Regions from separate parts of the Rahnella aceris genome, predicted to be linked through region 1. Evidence: predicted binding sites of a transcription regulator. Region 1 holds the regulator's gene; each other region holds the start of a gene.
What was found. The regulator CRP, encoded in region 1, controls carbon source genes, mostly activating them, when cyclic AMP is high. The targets are predictions, from matches to a motif close to ATGTGANNNNNNTCACAT.
Positions count from the first base shown of each region.

Region 2: srlA (PTS glucitol/sorbitol transporter subunit IIC) is a predicted target of CRP. The motif match lies at 3,899-3,916, and genes of this name have one in related genera.
Region 3: serC (3-phosphoserine/phosphohydroxythreonine transaminase) is a predicted target of CRP. The motif match lies at 2,325-2,342, and genes of this name have one in related genera.

Region 1 covers NZ_JAADJV010000004.1:73,114-79,369, forward strand. Annotated here, with positions in the region: gene GW591_RS18600 (ureidoglycolate lyase) at 1-187, opposite strand, end outside; gene allS (HTH-type transcriptional activator AllS) at 402-1,316, shown strand; gene GW591_RS18610 (phosphoribulokinase) at 1,452-2,321, shown strand; gene GW591_RS18615 (OsmC family protein) at 2,325-2,732, opposite strand; gene crp (cAMP-activated global transcriptional regulator CRP) at 3,095-3,727, shown strand; gene GW591_RS18625 (YccS/YhfK family putative transporter) at 3,789-5,864, shown strand.
Region 2 covers NZ_JAADJV010000002.1:184,774-191,029, reverse strand. Annotated here, with positions in the region: gene speD (adenosylmethionine decarboxylase) at 1-463, opposite strand, end outside; gene speE (polyamine aminopropyltransferase) at 492-1,367, opposite strand; gene GW591_RS13315 (YacC family pilotin-like protein) at 1,582-1,929, opposite strand; gene cueO (multicopper oxidase CueO) at 2,140-3,744, shown strand; gene srlA (PTS glucitol/sorbitol transporter subunit IIC) at 4,003-4,551, shown strand; gene srlE (PTS glucitol/sorbitol transporter subunit IIB) at 4,599-5,588, shown strand; gene srlB (PTS glucitol/sorbitol transporter subunit IIA) at 5,598-5,960, shown strand; gene srlD (sorbitol-6-phosphate dehydrogenase) at 5,983-6,256, shown strand, end outside.
Region 3 covers NZ_JAADJV010000001.1:644,897-651,152, forward strand. Annotated here, with positions in the region: gene ycaO (30S ribosomal protein S12 methylthiotransferase accessory factor YcaO) at 365-2,128, opposite strand; gene serC (3-phosphoserine/phosphohydroxythreonine transaminase) at 2,454-3,539, shown strand; gene aroA (3-phosphoshikimate 1-carboxyvinyltransferase) at 3,644-4,927, shown strand; gene cmk ((d)CMP kinase) at 5,124-5,822, shown strand; gene rpsA (30S ribosomal protein S1) at 5,979-6,256, shown strand, end outside.

The DNA.
Region 1 (6,256 bases):
GTGCTGGCTGGGCGCGGTTGATGCTCACCAGCGGGCGATCCTGCCCGAGGATCTCCACGTTGGTCAGATCGTGGTACCGCTCAACCTTGCCGTCGTTGATATGAAAAAAATCGCGACCTGTCGTCTCAATCACATCGCCGTAAGCCGCGAAGGCCGCCTGGGTCAGCGGGTAAACCGGAAGTTCCATGGCATTCATCCCTGCATTTAAAATAAAACCGGTGAGATAAGCCCGCCAGATTGGCGGATTTATCCTCAATGCAATTACTGTAGAAACTTTTTCCAACTTGCTCAATCGAAATATGGAAAAAGATTCCATAAAATTGATGAAGTCCACAATTCTCATCAGGTTAAATCTATAAAATCTTTTTCATTCAATGCATTAACATTACTTCAGGTGACCTATGCTGGATGAGGAGTCGATTAAAACCTTTATGCACGTCGCACAAACAGGCAGCTTTTCCCGCGCGGCAGAGATGCTGCATAAAACGCCTGCGACCATCAGCTATCGAATTAAGATGCTGGAAGACAGTGCCGGGACGTTATTGCTCAACCGCACGACCCGCACGGTGTCGCTGACGCCCGCCGGACAGCATCTGCTTGAACGATGTCGCCAGTGGCTAACCTGGCTGGAGGGTGTACCGGCAGAACTGCAGCAGATTAACGACGGCATTGAGCGCCAGCTGAATGTGGTGGTGAACAATCTGATGTACTGCCCTGAAACTCTGGCGGCGTTATTAAGCTGTCTGACGCAGCGCTACCCGTTCACGCAGTTCACTTTCACACGGCAGATTTACATGGGGGTATGGGATACGCTGCTGTACGAAGATTTTCAGCTGGCGATTGGCGTCACCGGCACCGAATCTCTTTCTAACGCCGTGAATCTGCTGCCGCTGGGTGAAGTGGACTGGGTTTTTGTTCATGCGCCCTTTCATCCGCTGCAGCACATCACTGGCATGCTGGAAGAAGCGGTGTTGCGTCAGTACATTGCCATCAATGTGGAAGACACCTCGCGCCATCTGAACAAGCGGGTAGCCTGGTTGCTGACCGGGCAACGGCAGATCATCGTGGCAGATGTGGCGACTAAACTGGCCTGTCACCTGAAGGGAATGGGTATCGGTTTTCTGCCGCGCCATCTGTGCCAGCCATATCTCGACAGCGGCGAGCTGATCGCCCGGCAAATCCGCTATCCGCGCGCCCCTTCCCCGCTCAGTCTGGCGTGGAAAAAGGAGTACACAGGCAAGGCGCTGCATGACATTGTTTCTCTGTTCCACCAGAAAGACCCGCTGATCCAACCGTTGCTGGCGGGTTTAGAATAGTGATGCCCTCTTTGGCTTCGCGAATAAATATGGTAACAATAGGCTTAATTATGCGCAGCCTTGACGCCAGATCTTCGACCACAGAAAAGACCGCGTCTCGCCTGCCTGCATCACCTTTATGGAGAACAGCGCATTATGTCAGCCAAACATCCTGTTATTGCCGTGACCGGTTCGAGCGGTGCAGGCACCACGACCACCAGCGTGGCATTTCGTAAAATATTTCAGCAGCTTAGTTTGCGTGCGGCGGAACTGGAAGGCGACAGTTTTCATCATTTCACCCGTCCTGAAATGGATGCGGCAATACGCAAGGCGCGCGATCTGGGACGTCATATCAGCTACTTCGGGCCGGAAGCCAATGACTTTGGTTTGCTGGAAAAAAGCTTTATCGAATACGGTAAAACAGGCACTGGCCGTTCACGTAAGTATCTGCATACTTATGACGAAGCCGTTCCCTACAATCAGGTGCCGGGTACCTTTACGCCGTGGCAGGCGTTGCCGGAACCGACGGATATTTTGTTTTACGAAGGGTTACACGGTGGTGTGGTGGCGGACAAAATTGACGTTGCCGCGCAGGTCGACCTGCTGGTCGGCGTAGTGCCTATCGTCAACCTCGAATGGATCCAGAAACTGGTGCGCGATACCGGCGAGCGCGGGCATTCCCGTGAAGCGGTGATGGATTCCGTCGTGCGTTCGATGGATGACTATATCAATTACATTACGCCGCAGTTTTCCCGCACACACATCAATTTCCAGCGGGTACCCACCATCGACACCTCGAACCCGTTTGCCGCCAAAGCCATTCCGTCACTGGATGAAAGCTTTGTGGTGATTCATTTTCAGGGACTGGATGACATCGATTTCCCGTATCTGCTGGCCATGCTGCAAGGGTCGTTTATCTCGCACATCAAAACACTGGTGGTGCCGGGCGGCAAAATGGGGCTGGCGATGGAGCTGATCATGGCGCCGCTGGTGCAGCGCCTGATGGAAGGCAAGAAGATCGAGTAAACTTTATTCGGCTGCAATCACTTCAAAGCTGTGGGTGATTGTGGCCGCTTTCCCCAGCATCAGAGACACAGAACAGTATTTTTCGGCAGACAGGCTGACTGCGCGTTCAACAATCTTATCGGTCAGATCCTTACCGGTGACGATAAAATGCAGATTGATGTGAGTGAACAGACGCGGCGCTTCTTCGCGGCGTTGTGAGGTCAGCTTCACTTCACAATCACGCACGTCATTACGACCTTTTTGCAAAATTGACACCACGTCGATTGCACTACACCCCCCTGCGGACATCAGTAACATTTCCATCGGGCTTGGGGCTTTATCACCCGCGTTTCCATCCATTGAAATCTGATGACCCGATGCAGACTCACCTAAAAATGTCAGTCCTTCAACCCATTTGACACGTGCATGCATGAACTATTCTCCCGGTGAATAAACTTGTCGAAATCTGCTCTCAGAGTACCCTTTCACCTAAAATCTGGCAACGTAACCCGATCGCCATCATGCTGAAGCGAGACAACAGAAGACAGCATCTCAAACCTGTGCTACAAACAAAGCCGAAACATACTTTCCAGTAAATTGCGGTGACGGTTTTTGCGGTTTAAGTACAGAACCCACGGTGATGACAGCAATAAACAGGCTGTTGCACTCCGACATCCGCTTGCAGCATTTCTGGAGAGTTATATGCTGAAAGGGCGCTTTGGATTTGAAGTGCCGTACAGGGAACTCTGAGCCCTGTGATTTTGGGCAGCGATAACAACAGAGGATAATAGCAAATGGTTCTCGGCAAGCCACAAACAGACCCGACTCTTGAATGGTTCCTGTCTCACTGTCATATACATAAGTATCCTTCTAAAAGTACGCTGATTCACCAGGGTGAAAAAGCCGAAACGCTTTACTACATCGTGAAAGGGTCAGTTGCTGTCCTGATTAAAGATGAAGAAGGCAAGGAAATGATACTGTCCTACCTTAACCAAGGTGACTTCATCGGTGAGCTGGGACTCTTCGAAGAAGGTCAGGAACGCAGTGCCTGGGTACGTGCTAAAACTGCCTGTGAAGTGGCTGAAATTTCATATAAAAAATTCCGCCAGCTGATTCAGGTTAACCCGGATATTCTGATGCGTCTCTCCGCGCAGATGGCCAACCGTCTGCAAGTGACGTCAGAGAAAGTCGGCAACCTTGCCTTCCTTGACGTTACCGGTCGTATCGCTCAAACCTTGCTCAATCTGGCTAAACAGCCTGATGCAATGACCCATCCGGACGGGATGCAAATCAAGATTACCCGCCAGGAAATTGGCCAAATCGTCGGTTGTTCACGTGAAACAGTCGGACGCATTCTCAAAATGCTGGAAGATCAAAGCCTGATCTCCGCACACGGTAAAACGATTGTCGTTTACGGCACACGTTAATCCCTCAAAAATTGGCGCGGCAAAACACTGTCGCGCCTTTTTTATGGGCTAAGCTTTACCCATGACGCTATGGCGAAGACTGTTTTACCATCCTGAAGTGAACTACGCGCTGCGCCAGACGCTGGTGTTGTGCTTGCCTGTTGGCATTTGCTGGCTGTTTGGCAATTTGCAAATGGGCCTGCTGTTTTCCCTCTGCCCGGCCTGTTGTAACATCGCCGGTCTGGATACCCCGCATAAACGCTTTTTCAAACGCCTGCTCGTCGGCGGTTCACTCTTTGCCGTGAGCAGCCTTCTGCTGCAACTGATGCTCGAAAGCTGGCATATACCGCTGCCGCTGATCATGCTGTCGCTGGCGTTACTGCTGGGCGTCACCGGTGAAATCAGCCCGCTGCATGCGCGCCTGCTGCCCGGTGCGCTGGTGGCGACTATCTTCACGCTGAGTATGGTGGGCGTGCGCCCGATGTGGCAGGCCCCGGTGTTGTTCGCCGCTGGCACAGCCTGGTACGGATTGTTTAACTGGGCGTGGTTTCGTATTTCGGAAGAACAGCCGATGCGCGAAACGCTCAGCCAGCTCTATCTGCAACTCGCGGATTATTTCGAAGCCAAGTACAGCCTGCTGACGCAACATACCGATCCCGAAACTGCGTTACCCCCACTGCTAACCCGCCAGCAGCAGGTTATCGACCTGATTGCCCTGCTTTATCAGCAATTACACATGTTGCCCCAGCACGGACATCATCATCACCATAAGCGGCTATTTCAGCGTTTTCAGGTGGCGCTCGATTTGCAGGAGCACATTACAGTGAGCCTGCATCAGCCGGAAGAAGTGCAGAAACTGGTGGAGGAAAGCCATGCCGAAGCGGTTATCCGCCGAAATGCGCAGGTGATTTCCACCCGTCTTCGGGTGATTGCCGACGATATTCTTTATCATCGTTTATCCGGGCGCTTTACGATGGCCAATGAGCTGACCGCGCTGGAGAAAATCGCCGCGCGCAACCCGGACAATCCGGTAGGTCAGTTTTGTTATTACCATTTCAGCCGCATTGCCCGTCTGTTACGCACACAGCGGCCGTTGTACAAACGTGACCTGATGAACACCCAGCCGCGTTTGCCCTTCTGGCCCGCGCTGAAAAGCTATCTTTCCTTCAAATCCGTGGCACTGCGTAATGCCGCACGTTTGGGCATTATTCTGGCGATTGGCAGCAGTCTGGGTCTGTTCTTCAATTTGCCCAAACCCTACTGGATCTTGCTGACTATCATGTTGGTCAGCCAGAACGGTTATAACGCCACGCGGGTGAGGATCCAGCACCGTGCACTCGGTACGCTGGCCGGATTGCTGATTGCCTCAGGCTTGCTCAAACTGGAACTGCCGGAAGGCACCACGCTGCTGTGCATGCTGCTGATCACCCTGTTGTCCTATACCGTTCTGCGCAAAAACTACGGACTGGCGATGGTCGGCATGACGGTGACTGCAGTGTATACCCTGCAATTGCTGGCGATGAACGGCGTGCATTTTCTGGTACCACGACTGGTCGATACCCTGATCGGCTGCGCGCTGGCCTTTGGTGGCACTATCTGGTTGTGGCCGCAATGGCAAAGCGGTTTGCTGCGCCAGAATGCACACCAGGCGCTGGAAATCTATCAGGACGCTATCCGCCTGCTGCTCGAGGAAAGCCCCGACACCGCCAAACTGGCGTACACCCGTATGCAGGTCAATCAGGCGCACAATAAGCTGTTCACTTCGCTAAATCAGGCGATGCAGGAGCCGGGTTTTAACTCACATTATCTGGCGGATATGCGTTTGTGGGTGACGCACAGTCAGTTTGTGGTTGAGCATATCAACGCGATGACGATCCTCGCCCGCGAGCATTACATGCTGCCGGAAAAACTGGCGACGGAGTATTTACAGACCTGCGAAATCGCGCTGCAAAGCTGTCAGCAACGACTGCTCTACGACGGGCCGGGCAGCGAGAACAACCTGTTTAATGCGCCGGAACTTCACCCGGATATGCCACTGACCGAAATGGAACGCCATCTGCGGCGCGTAATTTCACATCTCAGCGTGATGCATACCATCTCGTCACTGGCGTGGAAGCAGAGGCCGCATCATGGGATCTGGCTGACGCGGCGGGCGTGAAGGGGGAGACCCCTTTCAAATCCCCTTTTTACTGGCTTGCAGTCAGACTGCTTTTTAAAGCTAATCGGAGAATATTTCGGTTTCTCAAGTGCGGGGACCGCGCACTGACGGCTTAAAATGGATTGAGAAAGTTTCGGTTTCTCAATTGCCGAGCTCGCTTAACTCACCGCGCCGAAACCGACCAAAGGAGGAAAGTGCTTTTCCTCCTTTGGATTCCTCCTCGCTTTTTCAACACGCGCTCCGCTTGCTGGCTATGTTTCAGCAACCGCGGTGACAGGCTTGAAATCTTGCCGCGTTGCGGTTCCCTCTCTCGGTCCTGAAGCCCTGGGTCTTCAGGCCGCTCCGTTCGGCAAGATTTCTGAATCGCCCGCAGGATCTCAAATTCAACGGCA
Region 2 (6,256 bases), on a different contig from region 1:
GATGAATCAGATAGTTCAGCGCTTTCAGCGGCGAAATCACGCCACAGGTCGAGACTTCAATGTCAGCGCGGAAGGTACACAGCCCGCCTTCGGGATGGCTTTCCGGATAGGTATGCACACAGATATGGCTTTTATCCAGATGCGCGACCACGGAATTCGGCAACGGGCCCGGATGCTCGGTGGTATCGACATCACGCGGGTCCATCGGCTCTTCGCTCACTAAAATCGTCACGCTGGCGCCCTGTGGTTCGTAATCCTGTCGCGCCACGTTGAGGATATTGGCACCGATAATGGAGCAGGTTTCGGTGAGAATTTCCGTCAAACGGTTGGCGTTATATTCTTTGTCAATGTAGGCAATGTAGCCATCACGATCGTCTGCGGTTTTGGCGTAGCAGATATCGTAGATACAAAAACTCAGGCTTTTGGTCAGGTTGTTGAAGCCATGCAGTTTCAGCTTTTGCAATTTAGTTCACCCCCTTATGGATGCTGTATCAGCGTGCGGCTGACAGGGCATTCAGTAAATATTGCGGCAGGGCAAAGCTGCCGTGATGAATCGCCGGATTGTAATAACGGCAAGTTATGTCTGCGGCGTCGAAACGCGCCTGCAAGGTTTTGCTGTCAATCTGGCGATATTCCGGGCTGTTGGTCGCCCAGGCAAAGGTCATGATGCCGCCGTAATAGGTCGGGATCGCGGCCTGATAGAAACTGACATCACTGAAATAGTGGCTCAGTTTGGTGTGGCTGTTCACCGCTTCATCCTGCTGGAGGAAGCACACGCCATTTTGTGCCACGAAAATGCCGCCTGGATTGAGGCAACGGGCACAGCCTTCGTAGAATGCCGACGTAAACAGGCTTTCTCCGGGACCGATGGGATCGGTGCAGTCGGAGATGATCACGTCGAAGGTTTCAGTGGTCTGATTAACGAAGTTCACGCCGTCGTCGATCACCAGTTTGAAACGCGGATCGTCATAAGAACCGGCATTATGGTTGGGCAGATACTGGCGGCAAAACTCCACCACGCCGGCATCAATTTCCACCATCGTGATCGACTCCACGCCTTTGTGGCGAGACACTTCGCGCAGCATTGCGCCGTCGCCGCCACCAATGATCAGCACCTTGCGGGCGCTGCCGTGGGCGAACAACGGGACGTGGGTCAGCATTTCGTGGTAAATGAATTCATCACGCTCGGTGGTTTGCACCACGCCGTCGAGCGCCATGACGCGACCCAGCGCCGCATTCTCGAAAATCACCAGATCCTGATGATCGGTTTTCTCACGGTATAACTCTTTATCGACGCTGAAGTACTGGCCAAAATGGGCGTGCAGCGTCTCATACCATATTTCTTTGGATGACGAGTTCCGGGACATGTCGTTGTTTCTCCTGATCAATCGCAGCCATAAAAATGGGCGCACATGATAGCTAACTCTGCCTGTCCATGCACGGTTGAATTTCAGACAGGTGAATGTAGATTAAGTGTAGACGAGGCAGGCGTGGTGCGAAAAATCGGGGGACAGGGAGGAAAGCAAACAGGCTCCGGCATCAGAATGACGGAGCACACGGCTGAAAAACGGCTGACAGAATTCAGTTGGTGTAGGCCAGTAAACTCAGCGAGTCGCGGGCCAGAGACTTACATTTTGTCGGTTTAGGCACGGCGATCCCACTCAGATCACGGTAGCTTTCTTCGCCCATCGACTGCATGTTAAAGCTGTTGTAATTGCTCAGGTCCCAGCGATTTTGCTGGGCGAAAAACACGATAGCCCGTTTGATTTGGGTGTTCGGCAGTTGTTCGTAACCGCAGTTATTTTTCAGATAAACGAAGACTGCCGTCAGATCCGCCAGATCTTCCGCTTCTGATTCACTCAGCGCCTGACTGGCGGAGGAGAAACCGAGCAGCGACAGTAATAACAAACACAGTGTTGTTTTTTTCATGGGTGTGTTCTTGTTCTTGTAGATTGAAAGTCAGAAGGACTTGGCTCACAGGCAGTTAAAAGGACGTTACCATATTTGCACTGAGCGGCACCAAATTTCTTTTACCGCTGAACCGCTTGACCTTCCCCTTAGGGGAAGGGATAGGCTGTCGTACTATTATGGCACGCCTGCGCCATCTGTCTGGTTATCACCCTTCAAAAGGACCGAAAAATGAACCGACGCGATTTCGTGAAGTGGACGACCCTGATGGGCGCCGCCAGTATGCTGCCCGGCTGGAGCCGCTTCGCGCTCGCCGCTGACCGCCCGGCATTGCCCATCCCGGCGTTACTCGAACCGGATATCCGCAGCGCCATTACGCTCACATTACAGCGCGGGCAGAGCCAGTTTCTGCCTGGCGTGAACACTGAAACCTGGGGCGTAAACGGTAATCTTCTCGGCCCCGCGCTGCGTATCCGTCGTGGGAAACCGGTCAGCGTCACCATCAATAACCGGCTGGATGTGGCCAGCACCGTTCACTGGCACGGGCTGGAAATTCCCGGTGACGTGGATGGCGGGCCGCAGGGATTAATCGAACCCGGCCAGAATCGCAAAGTCAGTTTGCAACTTGATCAACCCGCATCGACCTGCTGGTTCCACCCGCATCCGCATCAGACCAGCGGTTATCAGGTGGCGATGGGGCTCGCCGGGCTGGTGCTGATCGAAGATGAAAGCAGTGACCTGTTGCAGATCCCAAAACGCTGGGGCGTGGATGATATTCCGGTCATTTTGCAGGATAAGCGCCTGAACGACGCCGGTAAAATCGATTATCAGATGGACGTCATGACCGCCGCCGCCGGCTGGTTCGGGCAACACATGCTGACCAACGGCGCGGTGTATCCGCAGCACGGAATTTCCCGTGGCTGGGTACGTTTTCGTTTACTCAATGGCTGTAATGCACGCTCGCTGCACATCGCCACCAGCGATCAGCGGCCGATGTATGTCATCGCCAGTGACGGCGGTTTCCTGCCTGAGCCGGTGAAAGTCAGCGATTTGCCGCTGCTGATGGGCGAGCGTTTTGAAGTGCTGATTGATTGCAGCGACGGCAAAGCTTTTGATCTGGTCACGCTGCCGGTGAAGCAAATGGGCATGACGCTGGCACCGTTCGACAAACCGTTGCCGGTGTTACGCATTCAGCCGACGCTGACCCAAAGCGGCAGTTCATTGCCGGACACGCTGGTGCCGCTTCCGGCGCTGGTGTCAGTGGATAATCTGCCGACCCGCTGGCTGCAACTGATGATGGATCCGCAGCTTGATCAGCAGGGTATGGCGGCGCTGATGAAACGTTATGGCCACAAGGCGATGGCCGGCATGAGCATGGATCACGGCGGGGGCGGGATGGCCGCAATGCCGGGTATGTCCGGTTCCGGTCACGACGGTCATGGCGGTATGGCAGGAATGGACATGAGTCAATCGTCCGGTGGTTATGATTTCATGCAGGGCAACAAAATTAACGGCAAAGCCTACGACATGAACCTGCCCGCTTTCGATGTGAAACAAGGCCAGTATGAGAAATGGACCCTTTCGGGCGAAGGCGACATGATGCTGCATCCTTTCCATATCCACGGCACACAGTTCCGTATTCTTTCTGAAAACGGTCAGCCGGTCGCGCCCCATCGTCAGGGCTGGAAGGACATCGTGCGCGTTGAAGGCGCCCGCAGCGAAGTGCTGGTGCGCTTTAATCATCTGGCGGATAAACAACATGCTTACATGGCGCACTGTCATCTGCTGGAACACGAAGACACCGGCATGATGCTCGGCTTTACGGTATCCGCGTGATCCGGTTTACTGCTTTCCTTTCTGTAATTTCTTAAAAATCAGCGGCCGGGGGCGATCCTCCGGCCCGCGTCTTTCCTTTCCCTCCCGTTTCTTTCTTTGCCTGTGCTACTCCTTCGAATATCTATCTTTCAATTTGAAAGATTAAACTTTCAAAATGTGATCAATATATAATTAATATAAATTCAATATGATTATATTTTCAGCGTGGAGTAACAAAACATGAAAGCTTAAACCCACGTATCCCTACAGGAGAAGATGATGATCGATGTAATAACGCACGGTGCCGAGTGGTTTATCGGCCTGTTTCAAAAAGGGGGAGAGGTGTTTGTCGGCATGGTCACCGGCATTCTGCCTCTCTTAATTAGTTTGCTGGTCGTCATGAACGCGCTGATCGTGTTTGTCGGACAGCGGCGGATCGAACGTCTGGCGCAGCGTTGTGCCGGAAATCCGGTTTCACGTTATCTGCTGTTACCGGTGATTGGCACCTTTGTTTTCTGCAATCCGATGACCCTCAGCCTCGGGCGTTTTATGCCTGAAATCTACAAACCCAGCTATTACGCCGCAGGCTCCTACAGCTGCCATTCCATGAACGGACTCTTCCCGCATATTAACCCCGGCGAACTGTTTGTGTATCTCGGCGTTGCCAGCGGACTGACCACGCTGGGATTACCGCTCGGGCCGCTGGCCGTCAGTTATTTCCTGGTCGGTATGGTGACTAACTTCTTCCGCGGCTGGGTAACGGATCTCACCACCCGCATCTTTGAACGCAAGATGGGCATTCAGCTTGATCGTGAGGTTCAGTTGTAATCAGGTTCAATTCTAATCAGGTCAAATTCTAAAAAGCGGAGCAGAAAATGAGCGTTACGATTCGCATTAACCGGGGTGAAGGTGGCTGGGGTGGTCCGTTGCTGATTGAGGCGGTACCCGGCAAAAAAGTGATGTATATCACGGCGGGCACCCGCCCGGCGATTGTCGACAAGCTGGCAGAACTGACCGGCTGGGGAACGGTAGACGGCTTTAAAGAAGGTGAGCCACCGGCAGAGGAAATCGGTGTGGCGGTAATCGACTGTGGCGGCACGCTGCGCTGCGGCATCTACCCAAAGCGACGCATCCCGACGGTTAATATCCATTCGACCGGTAAATCCGGCCCGCTGGCACAATTTATTACCGAAGACATTTATGTTTCCGGTGTCCGTGAGCATGACATCGTGCTGGAAAGCGCAGAGGCGGCTGAGCCGGTAAGCGCAGCGGCTAAACCCGCACCGGCTGCGGCAGGACGCGACTACGACACCACTAAAAAAATTACCGAACAAAGCGACGGCCTGCTGGCGAAAGTCGGGATGGGGATGGGCTCCGGCGTAGCCGTTTTATTCCAGGCCGGGCGCGACACCATCGACACCGTGCTCAAAACCATCCTGCCATTTATGGCGTTCGTGGCGGCGCTGATCGGCATCATTATGGCCTCCGGGCTGGGTGATCTGGTGGCGCACGGGCTGACGCCGTTGGCGAAAAGCCCCGTCGGGTTGGTGATGCTGGCGCTGATCTGTTCCTTCCCGTTGCTTTCTCCTTTCCTCGGCCCGGGCGCGGTGATCGCGCAGGTTATCGGCGTGCTGGTGGGGGTGCAGATCGGGCTGGGCAATATCCCGCCACATCTGGCGCTGCCTGCACTTTTCGCCATCAACGCTCAGGCGGCGTGCGATTTCATTCCTGTCGGACTTTCGCTCGCCGAAGCCAAACAGGACACCGTGCGCGTCGGCGTGCCTTCGGTGCTGGTCAGCCGTTTTCTGACCGGCGCACCGACGGTACTTATCGCCTGGGCCGCTTCCGCTTTCATTTACCAGTAAGGAGTCACTGTGCAAACCATTTATCAAACCACTATTACGCAAATCGGCGATTTCGCCCGTGAAGCCTTAACCGACCAGATGCTGATCACCTTCCGTGAAGGGGCGCCAGCGGATATTCAGGATTATTGCTTCATTCACCAGCCCGGGAAAATGGAAGGGGAATTGCATCGTGGCGCGTATATGGAACTGGCTGATGTGCGTTATCCGGTGACCGCCGTGGGAGAGGTGGCGATGCAAAATCTGCGCGAGCTGGGGCATATCACCCTGCGTTTTGACGGCAGTGCCGAGGCTGAGTTTCCCGGCAGCGTACATGTAAAAGGCACCACGCCCGACGATATTCCGCTGGGCAGCGTATTGAAATTTATCGATTAACTATCAGAGTCAGGAGTCAGTTATGGAACAGGTTGCAGTCGTGATCGGCGGGGGGCAGACGCTGGGCGCATTTCTCTGTCAGGGGCTGGCTGAATCCGGCTATCGCGTGGCGGTGGCGGATTTGAATGAGAAGAATGCCGCATCGGTGGCAGAGCAGATTAACCGGCAGTTTGGCGAGGAAAGGGCGTTCGGATTTGCAGTCGATGCCACCAATGAAGCCAGCGTAGAACAACTGGCGAAAGCGGTGGATCAGACGTTCGGCAGGGTCAGTTTACTGGTATACAGCGCAGGGATGG
Region 3 (6,256 bases), on a different contig from region 1:
GTAATTAATTGAAAATAAACGAATAAAAAGATTTTAATTTTTGCAAATAAAGTTGAGAAAGCAAGCGTTTATTTTCAGATTTCAGTTAATACAAAGGATTCAGTGTTAATAAATATCGTTATTTTGATTTTATAAATTTCACTTTCAATTAACTTATAAAATAATTGCTATATTTTTCTCGCAAAAATGACAAGCGGGTATTATTTCGCGCGGAATTACACGTCATTTTGATGGTCGAGTCAAACTTTTGCGGACAAATACAGCAGCAGAAGCTTAGGATTTATAGTGAACTGATAGCGAATTTATAAACAAAAAAACCGACAGGAAATCCCGTCGGTTTTAATCGCTTCAAAGTGTCAGTGAATCAGGCTTTCGACCAGTGACGACGTTTGGCGACTTGCAGCTTTTCGTATGCACCAAGCAGCGCCTGATGGGCTGGCAAGGCCTTCAGCTCAGGGTCGACTGCAAACAGACTGTGGAAACGGACTTCTCCACTGATGGCCGCCGAAGCATCCTCAACTGCTTTCTGACCATACATTTTCACGAAAGCGTTGTAGTACTGGGCTGGCTCGCGATCTTCTTCCAGAGACAACTGGAGCAGGGTTTGCAGGCAGCGGTAATAGTTGTTGCGCTCATCGCTGTACACCGAGGAATTGAACTCATGCGCCCATTCAGCCCAGGTCAGCGCCTGATCCAAATCACCACCGGCAAGAGCCAGCATAGATTTCAGCTCACCGACACGCAGCGTGTACCAGCCGTTGTCTTTGCCGCTGGCGATCCCCAGCAGTTCGCGAACGCGGGTAAAGTCATCCAGACCTTCATCGTCGAGTTGAGTGATCATCTCAAGATAGGTTTCTTTTGGCAGATCGCTGCCCGGCAACGCCAGCAGTTGATCACGCAAATGCGCGCCCATGCTGTTATTCGCCAGCAATAAATCTTCGGCAGGATAAATGTCAGACATGCCCGGAACGATAATGCGGCAGGCGTATACATCCAGATGTTCGTAATCGGCGATATACACTTCAGCATCTTCTTTATCAAAGATAGCCATCAGTGTCGCAAATTCTTCTTCAGTGGTACCGCTGAAACTCCAGTCTGCAAACGGATAGTCTGCGTCTTGTTTGAACATATCCCATGAAATCAGACCGCTTGAGTCGATGAAATGGGTTTCAAGGTTAGCGTGTTCAGCCACTTCTTCGTCGTCAAAAGTAGGCGCCGTGAAGACATCCAGGTCTTTCAGACTGCGGCCTTGCAACAGTTCCGTCACGGTACGTTCCAGTGCGACGCCAAAATCAGGGTGTGCACCAAAGGACGCGAAACAGGTCCCGTTCGCCGGGTTGAACAGAACCACGCAAATGACCGGATAATTGCCGCCCAGCGAGGCGTCATAAGAAAGAATAGGGAAACCTTCTTCTTCCAGTTTGGCAATGGCTTCAACCACTCCAGGATAGCGTGCCAGAACCTCAACAGGGATTTCAGGCAGGCTGATGGATTCTGCAATGATGCGGTTTTTGACATAACGCTCGAAGACTTCTGACAGCCCCTGAACCCGCGCTTCATTGGCGGTGTTACCCGCGGACATCCCGTTGGAAACGTACAGGTTGCCGATGATGTTCATCGGAATATAGACGGTTTGCAGATCGGACTGACGGGTAAATGGCAGAGCGCAGATACCACGATCAGGATTGCCTGATTGCAGGTCGATCAGATCACGGGCAACCAGTTCTTTATCGGCATCATAAAATGCGTGCAGGCGCTCATCCAGGATCCCGGCGGGCAGACTGTCGTCTTCCGGAAGCGGGAACCACTTCTCATTCGGATAATGAACGAAATCGCCATTAGCGATTTCTTTGCCCAGATAGAAATCAGCGAAGAAATAGTTAGTCGACAGGCGCTCAAAATATTCACCCAAAGCAGAAGCCAGTGCGGCTTTTTTGCTGGCGCCTTTACCGTTGGTGAAGCACAGCGGGCAGTCGCGATCGCGAATGTGCACTGACCAGACGTGGGGAACCGGATTCAGCCACGAAGCTTCTTCGATATTAAAGCCGAGATCGGTGAGTTTTTGTTGGAAGCGGGAAATGGAGTCTTCCAGCGCCGCGTCTTTACCAGGAATAAAAGTTTGGGTCATTGAGTTCACTTTTGAGCGTGCTAAAAACGTGCAATGATACGGGGTTTTGCACATTAGCTCCATGTATTCGTGTTAAGAATGTAATCGCTGTGTGAAGTCAAAGGCTTGAGTTTGAACACGCTGTTATACCGTGTGAAATTTGACGGTGCTTACACATATTATTCCGAAAAATCAGGGTTAAAAGGAGGAATGAACCTTGTGATCAACATCTCATCGCTGTTTATCAGGTCGTCATCAATAACCGTTGCAGACTGCTTGTCTCGGATGATAAAACCGTTAAATTAGTGACTACTATGTGACTGTCTCAGAGAAGTGGTGAGGGGAAATGACTCAGGTTTATAATTTTAGTGCAGGTCCGGCAATGATCCCGGCTGAAGTATTGCGTCGTGCGGAACAGGAACTTTGTAACTGGCACGGACTGGGTACATCGGTGATGGAAATCAGTCACCGTAGTAAGGAATTTATCCAGGTTGCTGAAGAATCCGAAAAGGATATCCGTGACCTGCTCAATATTCCCTCGAACTATAAAGTGCTGTTCTGCCATGGCGGCGCCCGTGCGCAATTTGCTGCTGTGCCAATGAACCTTTTGGGTGAAAAATCCTCCGCTGATTATATTGATGGTGGCTATTGGGCACACAGCGCAGTTAAAGAAGCCCAAAAATATTGCACGCCAAACGTGATTGATGTCACCACTACGATTGATGGTAAGCGTGGCATTCTGCCGATGAGCGAATGGAAACTGAGTGCAGATTCTGCCTACGTTCATTATTGCCCGAATGAAACTATCGATGGTATCGCTATTGATGAAATGCCTGATTTTGGCGACAAAATCGTGGTAGCAGATTATTCATCCTGCATTCTTTCCCGCCCGATTGACGTCAGCCGTTTTGGGGTGATTTATGCTGGCGCGCAGAAAAATATCGGTCCTGCGGGTCTGACCCTGGTTATCGTTCGTGATGATCTGCTGGGCAAAGCGCGCACTGAATTGCCTTCTATCCTCGATTATACCGTGCTGGCTGAGAACGACTCTATGTTCAATACCCCGCCGACCTTTGCATGGTATCTGTCAGGTATGGTATTCAAGTGGCTGAAAGAGCAGGGCGGTCTGCGCGAAATGGAAAAGCGCAATCGTGCAAAAGCCGAACTTTTGTATGGCGCAATCGATCGCACCGGCTTCTATCGTAACCCTGTGGTGGCGGCTAACCGTTCGTGGATGAACGTTCCTTTCCAGATGGCAGATGCCTCGCTGGATAAACTGTTCCTTGATCAGGCACAGGAAGCCGGTCTGCATGCACTAAAAGGCCACCGCGTGGCTGGCGGTATGCGCGCATCTATTTATAATGCAATGCCGATTGAAGGCGTAAAAGCCCTGACCGACTTTATGGCGGAGTTCGAAAAACGTCACGGTTAAGTGTGCTGGCTTTCAGGCTCGCAGAATGCTTCATTGAGAAGCCTTAAAAATGACCCCGGCTCAATGTCCGGGGTCATTTTATGAAAAGAAGAATTGGAGAAAGAGTGGAATCCCTGACATTACAACCCGTTGCGCTGGTTAACGGCAGCATCAATTTACCTGGCTCAAAAAGTGTTTCTAACCGCGCACTTTTACTGGCTGCTTTTGCACAGGGTACTACCCGCCTGACTAACCTGCTCGACAGCGATGATGTGCGTCATATGTTGACAGCACTCACTCAACTGGGTGTCACGCATCGTTTATCTGCATCCCGCACCGAGTGTGAAATCGATGGTCTGGGCACGGCTTTTTCCAATGCTAAAGGTCTGGAACTGTTTCTTGGGAATGCAGGAACCGCAATGCGTCCGCTGGCGGCAGCATTATGCCTGGGCGAACAGGATGTTGTACTGACCGGAGAGCCGCGCATGAAAGAGCGCCCGATCGGGCATCTGGTTGATGCGCTTCGTCAGGGCGGTGCGCAGATTGATTATCTGGAGCAGGAAAACTATCCGCCTTTGCGCCTGCAGGGTGGATTTAGTGGCGGTGACGTCAGTGTTGATGGCAGTGTTTCCAGCCAGTTTCTGACAGCGTTATTGATGACAGCTCCGCTGGCAGATAACGATACAACCATTCAGATTAAAGGTGATCTGGTTTCCAAACCTTATATCGATATCACGCTGAACCTGATGAAAACCTTTGGTATTGAAGTGGAAAACCACGAGTACCAGAGATTTAGCATCCAAGGACGTCAGCATTATGTGTCTCCGGGGGCATATCTGGTCGAAGGTGATGCCTCTTCAGCGTCCTACTTCCTGGCCGCTGCGGCGATCAAGGGCGGTACGGTTCGTGTGACCGGAATCGGCAAAAACAGCATGCAGGGCGATATTCGTTTTGCAGACGTGCTGGAAAAAATGGGTGCTACTATTCACTGGGCTGATGATTATATCGAATGTACCCGCGGTGAACTGAACGGCATTGACATGGACATGAACCATATTCCTGATGCAGCAATGACCATTGCTACCGCTGCCTTGTTTGCTGAAGGCCCGACAACGTTGCGTAATATTTACAACTGGCGTGTTAAAGAGACCGATCGCCTGACGGCGATGGCGACTGAGCTGCGTAAAGTCGGTGCAACAGTGGAAGAGGGCGAAGATTACATTCGTATTGATCCGCCTCAATCGCTGAAATTTGCCGAAATTGGCACCTATAATGATCACCGCATGGCGATGTGTTTCTCGCTGGTGGCGTTATCCGATACGCCGGTGACCATTCTTGATCCGAAGTGTACCGCAAAAACGTTCCCGGACTATTTTGACCGTCTGGCGGCAATCAGCACACTGGCATAGTTTTTCACTTGGTTGCCCGTGTATGAACGGACATCCCTGATGTCCGTTTTTTTGTTTTCAGGCTCAGAACCGTCCGCTTTTTAGCCAACTGAAAAATGTGGGGTAACAGTTGCAGTGAAGGCAGCGTATAATGCCGCTCCTGAATTAGTCCTGTGAGGCTAATGAAGCGGGCATACCCCACCGAAAGGAGACAAAAATGACGGCTTTAGCCCCGGTAATCACCGTTGATGGGCCAAGTGGTGCAGGTAAAGGTACGTTGTGTAAAGCGTTGGCCGAAGCCTTTAACTGGCATCTGTTGGATTCCGGCGCGATTTACCGCGTTTTGGCGCTGGCGGCTTTGCATCACCAGGTTGATATTGTCTCAGAAGAGGCGCTAGTTCCGCTTGCCGCACATCTCGACGTTCGTTTTGTGGCTCAGGATGGGCAGTTGCACGTTATTTTAGAAGGTGAGGATGTTACCCATGAAATCCGCACCGAAACGGTAGGCAATACTGCGTCTCAGGCGGCGGCATTTCCCCGCGTTCGTGAAGCATTATTGCGCCGGCAGCGCGCATTCCGTGATGCACCGGGCCTGATTGCGGATGGTCGTGACATGGGGACGGTGGTTTTCCCTGATGCACCGGTGAAGATATTTCTGGATGCCAGTTCGGAAGAACGTGCAAACAGAAGAATGCTACAGTTGCAGGAAAAAGGCTTTAGTGTTAACTTTGAACGGCTTTTAGCCGAGATCAAAGAGCGCGATGACCGTGATCGTAACAGGCCCGTCGCGCCTCTAGTGGCTGCTTCCGATGCGTTGTTGCTGGATTCAACCAGCATGTCCATCGACGAAGTCATCGAAAAAGCACTGGCTTATGCCACAGAAATTCTAGGATTGCCGCAAAAACAAACCCGGTAATCGAGCCTCACTCTGGTGCTGAAGAATATTCAGTGCCAGTTTTGGCTATAGTTTTTTTTAACCTCGCCGCAAGGATCTGTAGCGGGGCATTTGAAACAACCCCATCCAGCAGGAAGCCAGATGGACGTTAAACTTAAGAACCTAAAGATTATCAACATGACTGAATCTTTTGCTCAACTCTTTGAAGAATCCTTAAAAACAATCGAAACCCGTCCTGGTTCCATCGTTCGTGGTGTTGTTGTGTCTATCGACAAAGATATCGTACTGGTTGACGCCGGTCTGAAATCTGAGTCTGCAATCCCGGCAGAACAATTCAAAAACGCACAGGGCGAACTGGAAATCCAGGTTGGCGACGAAGTTGATGTTGCGCTGGACGCTGTTGAAGACGGCTTCGGTGAAACTCTGCTGTCCCGTGAAAAAGCTAAACGTCATGA